DNA from 3 places in the Arthrobacter sp. zg.Y820 genome. Region 2 is predicted to be linked to each of the others. Evidence: riboswitches for the same ligand, from Rfam matches in the RefSeq annotation. Region 2 holds a riboswitch; each other region holds the start of a gene.

Region 1 (5,030 bases), on a different contig from region 2:
AGCAGCAGGAACAGGAAGCCCAGAGCCAGCCAGTCGGCCGGCGCCGCCGTGCGGGCTTTGGCGGTGAGCGGGGACGCGGCGGTTTTGGAAAGTGTTGTTGTGGTCATCGGGCCAGGGCCTCCGGTGCAGTCGACGGTCGAGGGGTGGACGGACTGTTGGTAACCGGTCGGATGGCGGATCGGCGGTTGTTCCGTTGCCGGGCCATCCGCGGATCAATGGCGGGATACAGGAGGTCGGTCAGCAGGTTGATGGTGGTGAAGACAACGGCCACCAGCATGACCACCGCCTGAACCACCGGCCCGTCCTGGGCACGGACCGCCTGTTCGGTCATGAAGCCCAGCCCGGAACGGTTGAAGACGGCCTCGGCGATGACCGACCCGGCCAGCAGTTCCCCGACCGTCAGCCCGAACAGGGTCAGTGCCGGGATCGAGGCGTTGCGCAGCACGTGGCCGGTGAAGATCCGGCCCTCGGGCACGCCCTTGGCGCGCAGGACCGTGATGAACGGTTCGTTGTAGGCCTTGCGCAGGCCGCGGATGAGCACCTGGGTGATCGGTGCGCTGACGCCGAAGGCCAGCGTGACGGCCGGCAGGAGCAGCGATTTGGCGCCCTCGTCGCGGATGGAGGAGAACCAGCCGAGCTGGTAGGCGAAAACCTGCAGCAGCAGCAGACCGGCCAGGAAGCTGGGGGTGGACAGGGAGAGCACCGGGAAGGCACCGGCCAGCCGGCGGACCATTTTCCACGGCGCCAGCACGGCGGCGGCCGCAATCACCAGGGACAGGGCCAGGGCCAGAACCAGGGCGACGGCGGCCAGCGCCACGGTTTCTCCCAGTCCCTGGCTGATCAGGTCGGCGACCGGGCGGCCGGTGGCCAGCGAGAATCCCAGGTCGCCCTGAAACAGGCGGGTCACCGAGATCCAGAACTGTTCCAGGGCGTTCCGGTCCAGGTTGTAGTAAGCGGTAATGGCTGCCGCCTGCTCTTCCGGGATGGGGTTCAGCGGGTTGTTGATGCGGCTGCCGATGGGGTCGCCGGGCAGGGCAAACAGAATGAAGTAGACGAACACGTAGGTCAGGGCGATGACCAGGAGGGACTGCCCGATGCGCGCGGCGATGACGGCGGTGACACCGGTGCCGGACGGGTTGCTCACTTGGTTTCCGTCCAGGTTTCGTAGAAGGACGGGCGTGCCTCGGCACCGAAGGTCAGTCCGTGGAGGGTGGGCTGCAGGGCGAAGATCTGGGAGTCGTCCAGGATGGGCAGTGCGTAGGCGGACTCGATGATGTGGTCCTGGATCCGGCCGAGGATTTCGGTGCGGGCCGTGGTGTCGGCAGCCGTCAGCTGCTCGGCGAGCAGGGCGTCCAGGACCGGGTCGGGCTGCTGGAGGTTGAAGGCATTCAGGTGGTCGCTGGAGTAGTTCACGGTGAGCCGGATCGGGTCAGCTTCCGGCCATCCGTTGCGCCGTGCGCCCACCGCGGGGTCCGCCAGCACCGTGGAGTAGTTGGCGTAGTCCGTCTCCTTGATTTCCAGGTTTACGCCCAGTTGTTTGAGCTGCCACTGGATCAGCTGGAAAAGGGGCTTGGACGTGCTGTCGAAAACGTCCACGTAGGTCAGGATGTGCAGCTGCTCGCCGTCGCGGGTACGGAACCCGTCGGCGTCCCTGCCGGTCCACCCGGCGTCGTCGAGCAGCTGGCCGGACTTTTCCGGATCAAAGGCCAGCTTCTCCGATTCGTCCTTGTACCCGAGGGATCCCGGGGTGAGGATGCTGGTGGCAGCGTTCCAGTTCTCCGTGTAGAGATCGGAGATGATCTGCTCCCGGTTGATGCCGTGCTGCAGTGCCTGCCGCACCCGGATGTCATCCAGGAACGGCGCGGACTGCCGCAGGTCCCAGACGTTGGCGTTGCCAACCCCCCGGGCGCTGATCACTTCCAAACCGGCCGCGGTCAGGGTCTGCTCTTCACTGGGTTGAACGTAGCGGATCAGGTCGGCCTCGCCGGCGCGCAGCGAGCCCAGCCGGACACTGTCCTCGGTGACCGGAATGATGGTGATCCGATCCAGGTAGGCCTCGCCCTGGTTTTCCAGGCCGGGCGGCGCCCACGCATATCCTTCCCGGCGGGTGAGGACGATTTCCTCTCCGTACTTTTCGGATTCCACGGTGAACGGGCCGCTGCCGATGATGCCGGTGAGCTGTGACTGCGCCTCGATCGGTGCGTTGATGGTTTCATCGGCGACCAGGCTGGTGCGCCAGAAGGAGAGCACATTCAGAAAGGGGGCGTGCGGGGTGGTGAGCTGCACCGTTACGGTCCGGGCGGCGTCGTCGGCCGTTACCGCCGAGACCTTCGGGAACCAGTTGTTCGCGGGGATGCCCTTGGCGCTGTCGCCGTTGGCCTGCCACTCCAGGTTCCGTTGAACCGCTGAAGCGTCCAGCACCTGGCCGTTGCTGAAGCTGGCGCCCTCCCGGATAAGGAAGGTGTAGGTCAGGCCGTCGTCGCTGACCGTCCACTCCTCCGCGATCCACGGCTTCAGTTCCAGTGTCTCGGGGTCGCGGTAGATCAACCGATCGGTGATGTTCTGGATGTAGGCGCTGTCCTGCCAGGTGCCGCTGCTCTGGAGCTGCGTGTTGGAGGACAGTTCGGCATCCAGGTACACCAGCTCGCCGCCGCGCCGATCGGTGGAATCGGAGGCGCTGCCCGGCTGCGTGCTGCAGCCGGAAGCGAGGACGGCGGTGATAAGGGACAGGATCAGCAGAGACGCGGCGGGAGCGGACACCGGACGCTTCCCGGTGAGTTTCCTGGACAGGTTCATGGTGCTGCTTTCTCTCGGAAGGGCTGGAGCAGATGCAGTGACAGGGGGTGCGGGCAAGCGCCGGCCGGGCAGGAGGATGCCCAGCGGGGAGCAGGAAGTCAGCCGGGCAGGAGGATGCCCGGCGGGGAGGCCGAGGCCTGGCGCGGGAAAGGGTCTAGCCGGTGGGGCGGGGACATCGATTCATCGGGGCTGCCTCTGCGATCATGGCGCCGCGGGGTGCCGCCGGAGCAGCACGGACGCCGTACTTGCCGGGCCGGGCGTCTGCCCGCCGGCCGAATCATCACCTGGAGCACCCCGCTACGACGAGAGGGTTGCTGCCCAGCCGGCCAGGGCCGATGGCTGGAACTCTTGATTGCTGACTACATGCTAGAGGACGCCGGCTACCGGCGGGCAGATGACGTTATCCGGGGTAAGCGACGGTCACAGGTCGCTAATTCGGTCATATTTCGGTCCAAACCGTCACACTCCACCGAACGCGTCATCCGTCGTCAACCGGCGCTCGCGGGCGTGCTCGGAAGGGCGGGCATGCCCGGTTAGGCGGCCGTCAGGCTGGCTGGCTGAAGGCGTCGGTCCGCTCCGGCGGCCCGGCGATCAGTATCCGGTCCAGGATGGTCAGCACCATGCCGGCGCCGGCGAATTCCCAAGGGCCGGACGCGCTCCGGCGGGCAATAATCGAGACGCCGTACATCTCCTGAACCCGCCCGGGATCGAGGGGAACGCCGACGACGGCGCCGTGCGGCACCGTTTCGGCGACGGCGAAGTCTTCGCCCACCCTGATGTACTCCAGCAGGCTGGCGCGGACCAGATGAGCGACCCGCCGGCCCATGTCCTGCTCCGGGTAAACCACGTGGTGGACGCCGATCTGGTCCAGGATCAGTCCGTGCTGCTCGCTGGCGGCCGCGGCCCACACTTGGGCCACCCCGGAGCGGACCAACTGCGAGGCGGTGAGCACGCTGGCCGCGATGTCGCTGGTGATGCCCAGCACCACACGGTTGAATTCGGACACCGACAGCTGATCGAGCACTTCAGTGTCAGTGCAGTCCGCCGTCACGACCAAAGTGAGGCGGCCGTCGAGCCGCTGGACCACTTCTCCATTGCTGTCCACGCCCAAAACCTCGGTGCCCTCGGCCATCAGCTCCAGGGCGACGGACTCCCCGAAGCGGCCCAGCCCGAGCACGGCGACTGCGTCTGCGTCGGCGCGGGCGTGTCCCGGATCCCGCGCACCAAGAAAGCTGAACCTAGCCAATGATGGGCCTTTCGATCGGAAGTTCGTAGTGCAGCGGCCGGTCGCGCAGTGCCAGCGCCGAGGCAAAGAGGAGTGGGCCGAGCCGGCCGGCGAACATCAGGACGATCAGGATCAGCTGGCCCGCCGCCGGAAGGTGCGCGGTGATGCCGGTGGACAGGCCAACCGTGGCGAACGCCGAAACTGCTTCAAACAGGACCGATTCCAGGGGAAACCCGGTCAGGACCAGCAGTATGCCGGTGGCGGTGCCCACGAGAAGGACCGAGAGCACCAGCACGGCGATGGCCTGGCGGTAGACCGCCGGGGAGAGCGATTTGCCGAGGACGTTCACCTGCCGCCGGCCCCTGACCTCCGCGGCGAGAATGAAGAACAGCACGGCAGCAGTCGTGATCTTGACCCCGCCGCCCGTGCCGGCGGGTCCGGCGCCGATGAACATCAGCGCGTCCATGACCAGCAGGGTGGCGCCGTCCAGGGCGGCGATGTCCACGCTGTAGAACCCCGAGGTGCGTGTCTGCACGGACTGGAAGAACCCGGTCAGGAGCTTGGAGGGCCAGTCCAGCGGACCCAGCGTGCGCGGGTTGTCCCACTCCAGCGCCGTGATGAAGACAGTTCCGGCAAGCAGGAGCACGGCGCTGCCGGCCAGCACCAGCCGGGTGTTCATTGACCAGCGCCGCGGGATGCGCAGGTCCCGGCGCAGCTGGACCAGTACCGGAAATCCGAGGCCGCCAAGGATGACCGCCGCGCAGATGGGCAGGCTCACCGCCGGATCGGTGGCGTACTGCACCAGGCTGTCGGAGAACAGGGCAAAGCCGGCATTGTTGAAGGCCGACACCGCATGGAAGGCCCCCAGCCACAGGGCCTCCCCCGGACTTCGGCCGTAAGACAGCCAAAAACGGGCCGCCAGCATCAGACCCACGATCCCTTCCACCAGGAGGGTAATCTTCGCGACGCCCGCAATGACCGACGGCACATGGGACAGGTCCGGCTTGTT
Region 2 (5,030 bases):
AAGGTGCTCTTTCCTCAGACCGGGAAGACTGCGAACGGGATCCGGCCGCAGCACATGGTCCATGGCCGGGACTGCACGTTCAAAGTTCAGATAGGCAGCCATGTCCAGGACGGTGTGTGCTCGGGACGTCAGGGGGACCCCGTCCCACGTGGTGACAGGTTCCAGCAGCCGGCGCTCAGCCCAGCGGAGATCCCCGCGGCGCCTGCCATGCGTGGGATGAACGGCCAGCAACAGTACTTCGGGCGATTTCCCAATCACGGGCAATCCCCAAATAACTGCCGCGGATTGTTGGATAAGGATGCGCTGCCCCGGTACCTGTTCCACGGCGGCCCGGATACGTGCCCGCTCCCGCTCCCAAGGAGGCAGGTTCAGCCAGTCGTCCGCCTGAATGTAGACACCGGGCCGGAGTCGGACAAGTTTGCCCGATCGGCACCTCAGCGCCAGGGAACGCCGGTCCGTACCGTGGGCTGCGGCAGCGGCTGAGAATATGAGTGCAGGGTCCATGCCTCAAGGCTGGACGGGCGGCGGACGGCCCGCGAGGGCAGGACTCCCCGTTGTGGACAACCCTCCGGTTAGGGAGAATCCCGCCATTGCGCAGCGGAGGGATCAGGAGAACTAGATCTCGACTGAACCGTTGGCCGTGTTGAAGGTGACGGACATGATGCCGGGGGTTCCCTTGGGCGAAATCCAGGTCACGCCCACATTTTCCAGCGGTTCCTCGACCGGGGTGCCCAGCCACTGGGTCACGCGCTCGGCCGACCCGGCGATGGTCAGCGAGTCCAGCTTCACGGAGCCCGGCATGCCGGGCAGGGCGGCCGAAGGGTGCAGCGGCTCGGTGCCGTCGTCCCAGCGCAGCATGTACGGCACCTGGGGGTCGGCGATCAGGCCGTTGATGCCGATCTGCTGCCAGGTCAGTTCCTGGCCGTCGGGAAACTTCCGGTTTCCGGGCACCGACTCGCGGCCCAGACGCGCTTCAAAGGGTGAAAGGTCGTCCACGGCTACGCACCAGCCCATCCAGCCGCCGCCGCATTCGGAGCGCTGGCGCACGGCCTGGCCGAAGGGCGCCTTGTCCGACACCGGATGGTTCAGGGCCTCGACCACCTCGACATATTGGTGGTTGGCCAGGGGGAGAATCATGTTGCGGGTGCCGAAGCGAGGATGCACACCGCCCTTGACGAAGTCCGCTCCCAGAGCGGAAGCAATCCTCTCGGTAGTGGCCAAAAGACCGTCGGATTCACAGGCATAAGAAACATGGTCCAAGCGCATGCGGCCCATAATGGCACGTTGTGACCGACCTCACGACCAAGGCTGGCCTAAGTCGTCAAATGGGCAGGTTTGAGCTGCAGATGTTCCGCCGGCGGCCTCATCCTGCGCCCGGTGCCGGACCACGGGAGTGCTGCGGATGCCCTAATTCTTGATCCTGTCCCGCATCCGGCACGGCCACCCGAACCCGCAGGGAAATGATCCGTCACAGAGGTTGCGGGCTTCGGGGTTATCCGTTTTCATTGGGGGAATAGGTCATGAGTGCCAGCAGATAGCCCCGGCTTGCTGGCCGGCAACCCTCCAACCGCGGTGGGGTGCCCCGGGTGAAGACCTGGCTGTACGTCAGAGGACGTACGGCAAGCGCGGGTCACACGTGGCTGCCGGCTACCTTCGGGGCCGGAAGTCTCGGTGCGGCCCCTGGTATAGGGAGCACGCCATGTCAGGAAACTGGTCATTCGAAACCCGTCAGATCCATGTGGGACAGGAGCCCGACGCCGTCACCGGCGCCCGCGCGCTGCCCATCTACCAAACCACCTCGTTCGTCTTTCCCAGCGCCGAGGCTGCGGCCAACCGGTTTGCGCTGGCTGAGCTGGAGCCGATCTACACCCGCATCGGCAACCCCACCCAGGAAGCGGTGGAAAAGCGCATCGCTTCCCTGGAGGGTGGGCTCGGGGCGCTGCTGCTCGCGTCCGGGCAGGCCGCGGAGACCGTCGCGATCCTCAATCTGGCCGAGGCCGGAGACCACATCGTCGCCAGCCCCAGCCTGTACGGCGGCACCTACAACCTGTTCAAGCACACCCTGAAAAAGTTCGGCATCGCCGTGACGTTCGTGGCGGATCCGGACAACCTGGAGCAGTGGCGCGCCGCCGTGCAGCCCAACACCAAGGCCTTCTTCGGGGAAGTGGTCTCCAACCCGCGCCAGGACGTGCTGGACCTCGAAGGCATCAGCGCCGTCGCGCACGAGGCCGGAGTGCCGCTGATCGTGGACAACACGCTCTCCACGCCCTACCTGATCCGGCCCATCGAATGGGGTGCGGACATCGTGGTGCACTCGGCCACGAAGTACCTGGGCGGGCACGGCAACTCGATCGCCGGCGTCATCGTGGATTCGGGCAACTTCGACTTCGGCGCCGATCCGGAGAAATTCCCCGGCTTCAACACCCCGGATGAGAGCTACAACGGGCTGGTCTACGCCCGCGACCTCGGCGCCAACGGCCTTTTGGGCGCCAACCTCGCCTACATCCTCAAGGCCCGGGTGCAGCTGCTCCGCGACCTCGGACCGGCCGTCTCCCCGTTCAACGCGTTCCTGATTGCCCAGGGCCTGGAGACGCTGAGCCTGCGGATGGACCGTCACGTCGCCAACGCCGTGGCCGTCGCGAACTGGCTCGAAGCGCACGACGACGTCATCTCCGTCGCGTACGCCGGCCTGGAATCCAGCCCGTGGTACGAACGCGGGCGCAAGTACGGGCCGCGCGGCACCGGTGCCATTGTTTCCTTCGACATCACCGGCGGCATTGAGGCGGGGAAGCGCTTCGTGGATGCCCTCGAGCTGCACTCCCATGTGGCCAACGTGGGCGACGTGCGCTCGTTGGTGATCCATCCGGCGTCGACCACGCACAGCCAGCTCGGGGCCGAGGCGCAGCTCGCTGCCGGTGTCAGCCCCGGACTGGTCCGGCTGTCGGTGGGGATTGAGCACGTTGATGACATCATCGCCGACCTCGACGCCGGCTTCCGCGCCGCCAAGGGAGCGTAGCGGTTAGCGTGGCAGTGCCTTCACCCCGGAACACCGTCCTTTCCGGTTCCACCGCGTCCGATTCGGCTGCGCCGTTGAGCGTTCCGACGGCGCCGCAGCACCCCACCCCGGCCCCGGACGGGGTGCTGCTCCACGCCAAGATCGGTAGCCTGGAGCTGGAAACCGGCGGGCGCCTGCCCCAGGTTTCCCTCGCCTATGAGACGTGGGGGCAGCTGAACGACGACGCCTCCAACGCCGTCCTGATCTGCCACGCCCTCACCGGCAGCACCCACGTGGCCCGGGGGGATTCCGAGGAGGACGGCTGGTGGGACACCCTGGTGGGTCCCGGAAAAACCGTCGACACCAACCGGTTTTACGTCGTCTCGATCAACATGCTCGGCGGCTGTTACGGATCCACCGGGCCGTCCTCGGCTGATCCGCAGGGCCTGCCCTGGGGCTCGCGCTTTCCGTTTGTCACGGTCCGCGACTCGGTCCGCGCCGAGGCGCGGCTGGCGGACCTGCTCGGCATCCGGAGCTGGCACACGGTGCTGGGCGGCTCGCTCGGCGGGGCGCGGGCCCTGGAGTGGGCCGTCACCGAACCCGCCCGGGTGCGGCGCTGCGCCGTGATCGCGTGCACGGCGGCCAGCTCCGCGGAACAGATTGCCTTTGGCCAGGCGCAGCTCGAAGCCATCCGGCTGGATCCGCATTTCAACGGCGGTGATTACTACAACGGCAGGACGCCGGCGGCCGGGCTGGGCCTGGCCCGGCGCATCGCGCACATCACCTACCGCTCGGAGCCGGAACTGGAATACCGTTTCGGGCATGAACCGCAGCCGCAGGAGGATCCGTTGGGATCTGCCCTGTCGGCGGGCCGGGGACGCTATGCCGTGGAGAGCTACCTGGACCATCAGGCCCGGAAGCTCGTGGACCGGTTCGACGCCAACAGCTACCTGGTGCTGACCGAAGCACTGATGAGCCACGACGTCGCCCGCGGCCGCGGACCGCTGGAGCAGGCCCTGGCCGGCGTCACCGCCGAGTTCTTCATTGCCGCCGTGGACTCGGACCGGCTCTACTTTCCGCAGCAATCCGAGGTTCTGGCCGCGGCCTTGCCCGGAGACACAACGGTGCACATGATTTCCGCTCCCATCGGCCACGACGGGTTCCTGACCGACGTCGAGCAGCTTGGAGTGCCGCTGCGCCAGCGGTTCTTCGGGCCGGCCTGATCCCGCGGGGCGCACTGCTCTTGCCAAGCCGGGCCGGCCATGGCAGAACAGGGTGTCATGGAAGAGCAACGTCATGGGTGATTCGATCCGGGTGTCGGCCCAGGCCCAGTGTGCCCCGGCGGACCTCTGGCACGCGCTGGTGGACAACCGGGCCGTGTGGTGGCCGGAAATGGACTTCACCGCCAGCCCCGGAGCTCCGCTCACCGAGCGTCCGGCGGAGCACCCGCACGGCGCCGGGTACGACGGCGGTGGTGGCGGCGGCGATGACGACGACGGCGGCGGCTTCGTTGGTGGCGGCGTTGCCGGCGTCGGGGGCGGCGTCCCCGGGGCCGAGCAGCGGGCGACGGGAACTGTGCTGGCCGTGGCCCGGGATCGGCTTCTGTCCTTCCGCTGGACCAAACCCGGCTGGAACGCCCACACCGTCGTGAGCTTCCTGCTCGATGCCGTACCCGGGCCGGACGCGGAAACGGACTACACCGATGTCGTGATCACCGAAAGCGGCCTCGGCATCCTGACAGCCGGCGAGGAGGTGGCCCGGATCCACACGGAGGACTGGGCCGACCATCTCGCCGCCCTCATCCGGCTGGCCGAAGAAGCAGTAGCGGGCTGAACTGGCAAGGACTTCTACCTATTTTCGATGCAAACATTTTGACGGAGAAATTTTGCAGATTTCAGGGCACCTCACCTCGCGCTTGAGACAGTGTAAGATACCGATAGCGCCAGAGGTCAATTGGTAAGACGCCCGCCTTCAAACGGCATTTTTGAAGAGCCTCTTTAGAGCGGGAGAAGTGCGTTCAACTCGCACCTGGCGC
Region 3 (5,030 bases), on a different contig from region 2:
GAGCTGAACGCCCCGACTCCGTGTGGTGCTCGCCCTATCTGCGGGCCCGGCAGACGGCCGAACTGGCCGGACTGCAGGACCTGCGCGTTGACGAACGGCTGCGCGACCGCGAGCTGGGCATCCTGGATCTGCTGACCTCGGCGGGCGTGACCGCCCGGTTCCCGGATGAGGCGCAGCGCCGGAACTGGCTGGGCAAGTTCTCCTACCGTCCGCCGGGAGGGGAATCCTGGGCCGATGTGGCGCTGCGGCTGCGGTCGGTCCTGCGCGACCTCGACGAGGACGAGGACGGCGGGCGGGTCGCCGTCGTCTGCCACGATGCGGTGATCATGCTGATCCGCTACATCTGCGAACGCCTCAGCGAGCAGGAGCTGCTGGAGATCGCGGCAAGCACCAGCGTCCGCAACGCCTCCGTCACGCGGCTGGTTCGGCCCTCCGGGCACGGCCGCTGGACCCTGAAGAGCTTCAACGCCGTGGACCATCTGGAGTCCGGCGGCGCCCCCGTCACCGAGCATGCAGGAGATGAAGAGCATGTCCAGCCCCGCTGAAGTCGTAACACCGGCACTGCTGAAGAACTGGCAGGTCAACCGGGACGCGGCCGACAAGTCTGACCGCGGCACCGTCCTGGTGGTTGGCGGGGCACGGTTTTCGCCGGGCGCCGCGATGCTGGCCGGGCGGGCGGCGCTGCGGGTCGGCGCCGGCCGGCTGACGCTGGCCGTGGCGGAGTCCGCCGCGGTGGCCGTCGCGGTGGCGGTGCCGGAATCGGGCGCCGTGGGACTGCCGGAGGACGACGGCGTCATCTCCGGCGAGCGGGCGGCGAAGGCTCTGGCCGTTGCCTTGGAAAGCGCCGACGTCGTGGTGATCGGACCCGGCCTCGACGACGCCGAGCAAGCCGCCGAGCTGCTCCGGGGGATCGGTCCGCTGCTGAACGATTCCGCCGCCGTCGTCCTGGATGCCTTCGCCCTCGGCGTGCTGCCCGGGCTGCCGGAAGTCTACGAACCCTGGGCCGGGCGCCTGGTCCTGACGCCGAACAAGAACGAAGCCGCGCGCCTGCTGGACGCGGATCCGGAGGCCGACCTCGAGATGGAGCAGGCCGCCGGCGACATCGCTGCCAGGTACCAGGCAGTGGTGGCCCTGCACGGGCTCATCGCCGCCCCGGACGGGCGCCGCTGGGAAATTCCGGCCGGAAATCCCGGGCTGGGCACCTCCGGCAGCGGCGACGTCCTGGCCGGCGCGGTCGGCGGATTCCTCGCCCGCCAAGCGTCCCCGGAGCAGGCCGCCTGCTGGGGCACCTACCTGCATTCCACGGCCGGCGACCGGCTTTCCGCAGCCCAGGGGCCGTTGAGCTTCCTCGCCGGAGAGCTGCTCGAAGCGATGCCCCGCGTGATGGCGGAGCTGACCGTCTAGCGGTGCCGAGAATGAACCGGCCGGCGATCCTGCCCCTGCCCTACACCTTCACGCCCCGGGACGGGTTTGCCGCCGGGTTCTATGTCCTGTTCCTCCTGATCTTCAGCTTTGCCCCGGGCCTCGGCGTTCCCGGTCTGATGCAGCTGATCCCTGATCCGCTGCTGGCCGGCTACGCCGTGAACCTGGCGTTCTACCTGTCCGCAGGCGCGCTGGCGGCCTGGGCGTCGTGGCGCTATGCGGTGCGGGAAACCCGGATCCTGGCCACCCGCCCGTGGCTGACCCTGGCGATCATTCCCGGCGGCGTTTTCGCGATGCTGCTGCTCACCGCCGTCGTCGTCCTGATTTCCGGCCCGCCGGAAACCGCGGTGAACCAGGAAGCGGTTGAGGGGCTGGTCGTCTCCCTGCCTCCGCTGCTGATCATTCCCCTGCTGGTGGTGATTGCGCCGTTTGTCGAGGAGTACATCTTCCGCCACCTGCTGATCGGCAAGCTCAGCAAATACCTCAACATCTGGGTCTGCTGCCTGATCTCGCTGCTGCTGTTCGCCGGGATCCACATCGCGGGGAAGGAATCGCTGACGTTGCCGGTGCTGCTGCCGTACCTGGCCATGGGCGCGGTTCTGGTGGGCATCTACGTCTGGGCGGGGAACAACTTCATCCTGTCCTACGCGGTCCACGCCGCGAAAAACCTGCTCGCCGTCCTGCTGACCTACGCGATCCCGGCAGAGCTGCTGGGATAACTGTTGACGGTGCGGCATTGGATCCGCCGGTCGGGGGACTAGGCGATGCAGAATTCGTTGCCCTCGGGGTCGGCCATCGTGTACCAGGAGGACGGACCCTGCTCGGCTGCGTAAAGGAACGTGGCACCCCGAGCCTCCAGCGCGGCGCGCATCGCGTCCTTGTCTCCGCCGTCGAGGTGGATGTCCAGATGGATGCGGTCCTTCACCGTCTTCGGTTCGGGCACGGGCTGGAACAGGATTCGCAGGCGTCCCGGGGAACCCACCTCGCTTTCCCGGCAGATTGCGGCGCCGTCGCGCCACCTGCGCTGTCCGTTGTGCTCGATCAGCAGGTCCGGGCTTACGGCGCCCTGTTCCAGCGAGGAATCGATCAGGGCCTGGTCGAGGGGCTCCGGGACCCAGCCCAGGGTTTCGGCCCACCAATCGGCCTGGGCGTGGGGGTCGGCGCAGTCAACACATATCTGGATATTGAACGTCATGGGCAGGAGCCTAGCCAGCGGCAGGCTCCCGCCCGGAAGGATTGCGGACAGTTACTGTCCGCAGACGCCGGCGGCCCGGAAGCGATCGCCGGGGGTCAGCCCCGCAGCTCTTGAGCGGCAGCGCCGGCGCCTGCGGCGATCCGTTTACAGGGATGCACCCTTTCCGGCGTGGCCAAGTAGAAAAAAGAGCGCCGGGCCGGGCTGTCGAAGCCGCCGGGCACCAACAGCGACGAGTAGCGTGCGCACCACTGCGCCTCTCCGCCGGAATGCGCCAGGGCCAGTGCCAGGGCGGGGATATCGTGGAACCACATCAGCTGCTGCTCACCGTCCACAATCAGCTGGATCAGGTCCAGCTCAACATCGGCATAGGCCCGGGCATCCACCCAGTCATCAAAACCGGCCAGCTTCTTGCCGTGGATGAGGTGGACGTTGTGGCCGGGGGTGAAGCTGACGCAACGGGTGTCACTGGAAACGCTCACAGCGTGGTCCTTTACAGAGTGTCCTTGCCCGCGCCGGGCGGCAGCGGGCCGCTTCGTCATCCGAACCACCCGCCGAACAATGGGGTTGGTGTGAGGCCAGTCGGAGCTTTTCCGGCCGGACGAATCCGGGCCGGTGGCCACCTCTCGTGAAGCTGAGACCACCCTAGCGCACGACGCCGACACTGGGAACCGCCGTGGTCCGCCGTGATGTGCGTGGCCCGTTCATCCGCCGGAAACAGCCTCGAAACTCCGTTTGGCTAGCTTGATGGCACGAGCTATTGGAGGACACGATGAACCGAATGCTGATTGGACGCGAGGCCGCAGCGGTACTCACCAAGGGCCTGGGCCGCCGGGGATTCCTCGGAGCCGCGGCGGGTCTTGGCATGTTGGCGGTGGGGTCGGGATGCAGTGCGAAACCGGTGCAGGATTCTTCCGCGGCAGCTGCGGACGCCGGTGCTGCCGGGTCGCCCGGGTCGGCCGGCCCGAGGTCGGGGGCCATCCTGCAGCCGCACTCCGGAGACATGCCCGGGGACCTCTATCTTGCCTCCACCCCGGAGGAAGTGCTCTGGGGTTACGTGCCGGCCGTGCATGCCACGCCGGTGGCCCGGATGAAATCCGGGCAGACCGTCACCATCGACGCCCTCTCGCATGAGGGGATCCTGGAGGACCAGGGCCGGGATCCGCTGTCCTTCTTCGGCGGCCACGGCGTCGCGGCGGACGGGGTGCTGCAGGACGCCGTGGACATCGCCGCCGGCTACAACCGCACGCCGCGGAACTTCGACACGGACGGGCCGCACATCGTCACCGGTCCCGTTGCCGTGGAAGGCGCCGAGCCCGGCGACGTCCTGAAGATCGAAACCCTCGCGGCCGTGCCCCGGGTCCCCTACGGCGTCGTCTCCAGCCGCCACGGCAAGGGCGCGCTCGCGCTGCAGAACGGCCCGGCCGCACCGGAGGGCATCACCCTGGAGGAAGTCATGCCGCCGGCGGCCGCGGACAACCGGTCCTCGGGCGTCCCGACGGACTACGGCAACGTCTCGGTCTTCACCGCAATCGAGGACGGCAAGGGCGTGATGACCAGCGGCGACATGAAAATCCGCTTTCCGCTGCGCCCGTTCATGGGCATGATGGGCGTGGCCTTCTCCGAGAACGAGGGCCTGACCGGCCCCGAGGCCAACTCAGTGCCGCCCACGCTCGGCGGCGGCAACATCGACATCCGCCATCTGGGCCCCGGGTCCACCTTTTACCTGCCGGTCAAGGCCGACGGCGCCCTGTTCTACGTGGGCGATCCGCACATGGGCATGGGCGACGGCGAAGTGGCGCTGACCGCCATGGAAGGTTCCCTGCGCGGCACCTTCCGGCTGACCGTCTGCAAACCCGGTTCGGGGGACGCGCCGGCCCTGGCCCACCGGTATCCGTTCGGCGAAACCGCAGATGCCTGGATTCCCATCGGCCTCTCCGACCCCGACGGCCTGGGCGCCGGTGGGGTGAGCAGTGACCTGAACGTGGCCATGCGGCGGGCCGTGGTCAATGCCCTGGACTTCCTCGAGCAGGAAAAAGGCATGGACCGCGCCGTCGCCTACGCCTACCTGTCCGCCGCCGCCGACTTCGCCGTGTCCCAGGTCGTGGACCGGACCGTGGGCGTGCACGGGCTGATCCGCAAGGCCGACTTCGGCTGATGCCTCAGCCGAAGGGGTCGGCGCCGAATGTTCAGCGCCAGCCGGCCGCCGGAGCGACATGCTTGAGGATGCTCTCCAGCAGCTGCACGTTGTAGTCAACGCCCAGCTGGTTCGGCACCGTGATCAGGACCGTGTCCGCGGCCTGCACCGCGGCGTCGCCGGCCAGCTGGGCCGCAATCACCTCCGGTTCACCGATGTAGCTCTTGCCGAACCGGGCCAGTCCGCCGTCGAGCCGGCCCACCTGGTCCCTGGTGTCGG

What was found. A riboswitch is a leader RNA that binds a small molecule or an ion and turns the genes downstream of it on or off. The one in region 2 is predicted to bind S-adenosylmethionine.
Region 1: it holds a riboswitch for S-adenosylmethionine, as region 2 does, so the genes downstream of both, QNN99_RS08260 (ABC transporter substrate-binding protein) here and QNN99_RS14720 (bifunctional o-acetylhomoserine/o-acetylserine sulfhydrylase) in region 2, are expected to answer to the same signal.
Region 3: it holds a riboswitch for S-adenosylmethionine, as region 2 does, so the genes downstream of both, QNN99_RS01905 (hypothetical protein) here and QNN99_RS14720 (bifunctional o-acetylhomoserine/o-acetylserine sulfhydrylase) in region 2, are expected to answer to the same signal.

Annotation. Positions count from the first base shown of each region.
Region 1 is NZ_JASKLX010000008.1:152,819-157,848, forward strand. Features, by position in the region: gene QNN99_RS08250 (ABC transporter permease) at 1-107, opposite strand, end outside; gene QNN99_RS08255 (ABC transporter permease) at 104-1,144, opposite strand; gene QNN99_RS08260 (ABC transporter substrate-binding protein) at 1,141-2,796, opposite strand; SAM riboswitch class IV at 3,033-3,150, opposite strand; gene QNN99_RS08265 (potassium channel family protein) at 3,341-4,042, opposite strand; gene QNN99_RS08270 (TrkH family potassium uptake protein) at 4,035-5,030, opposite strand, start outside.
Region 2 is NZ_JASKLX010000012.1:201,747-206,776, forward strand. Features, by position in the region: gene QNN99_RS14710 (putative endonuclease domain-containing protein) at 1-258, opposite strand, end outside; gene QNN99_RS14715 (VOC family protein) at 616-1,266, opposite strand; SAM riboswitch class IV at 1,517-1,632, shown strand; gene QNN99_RS14720 (bifunctional o-acetylhomoserine/o-acetylserine sulfhydrylase) at 1,700-3,016, shown strand; gene metX (homoserine O-acetyltransferase MetX) at 3,091-4,218, shown strand; gene QNN99_RS14730 (SRPBCC family protein) at 4,292-4,828, shown strand; tRNA gene QNN99_RS14735 (tRNA-OTHER) at 4,935-5,030, shown strand, end outside.
Region 3 is NZ_JASKLX010000001.1:414,414-419,443, forward strand. Features, by position in the region: gene QNN99_RS01885 (histidine phosphatase family protein) at 1-545, shown strand, start outside; gene QNN99_RS01890 (NAD(P)H-hydrate dehydratase) at 529-1,404, shown strand; gene QNN99_RS01895 (CPBP family intramembrane glutamic endopeptidase) at 1,416-2,141, shown strand; gene QNN99_RS01900 (VOC family protein) at 2,180-2,617, opposite strand; gene QNN99_RS01905 (hypothetical protein) at 2,713-3,096, opposite strand; SAM riboswitch class IV at 3,112-3,248, opposite strand; gene QNN99_RS01910 (acetamidase/formamidase family protein) at 3,387-4,772, shown strand; gene QNN99_RS01915 (LLM class flavin-dependent oxidoreductase) at 4,804-5,030, opposite strand, start outside.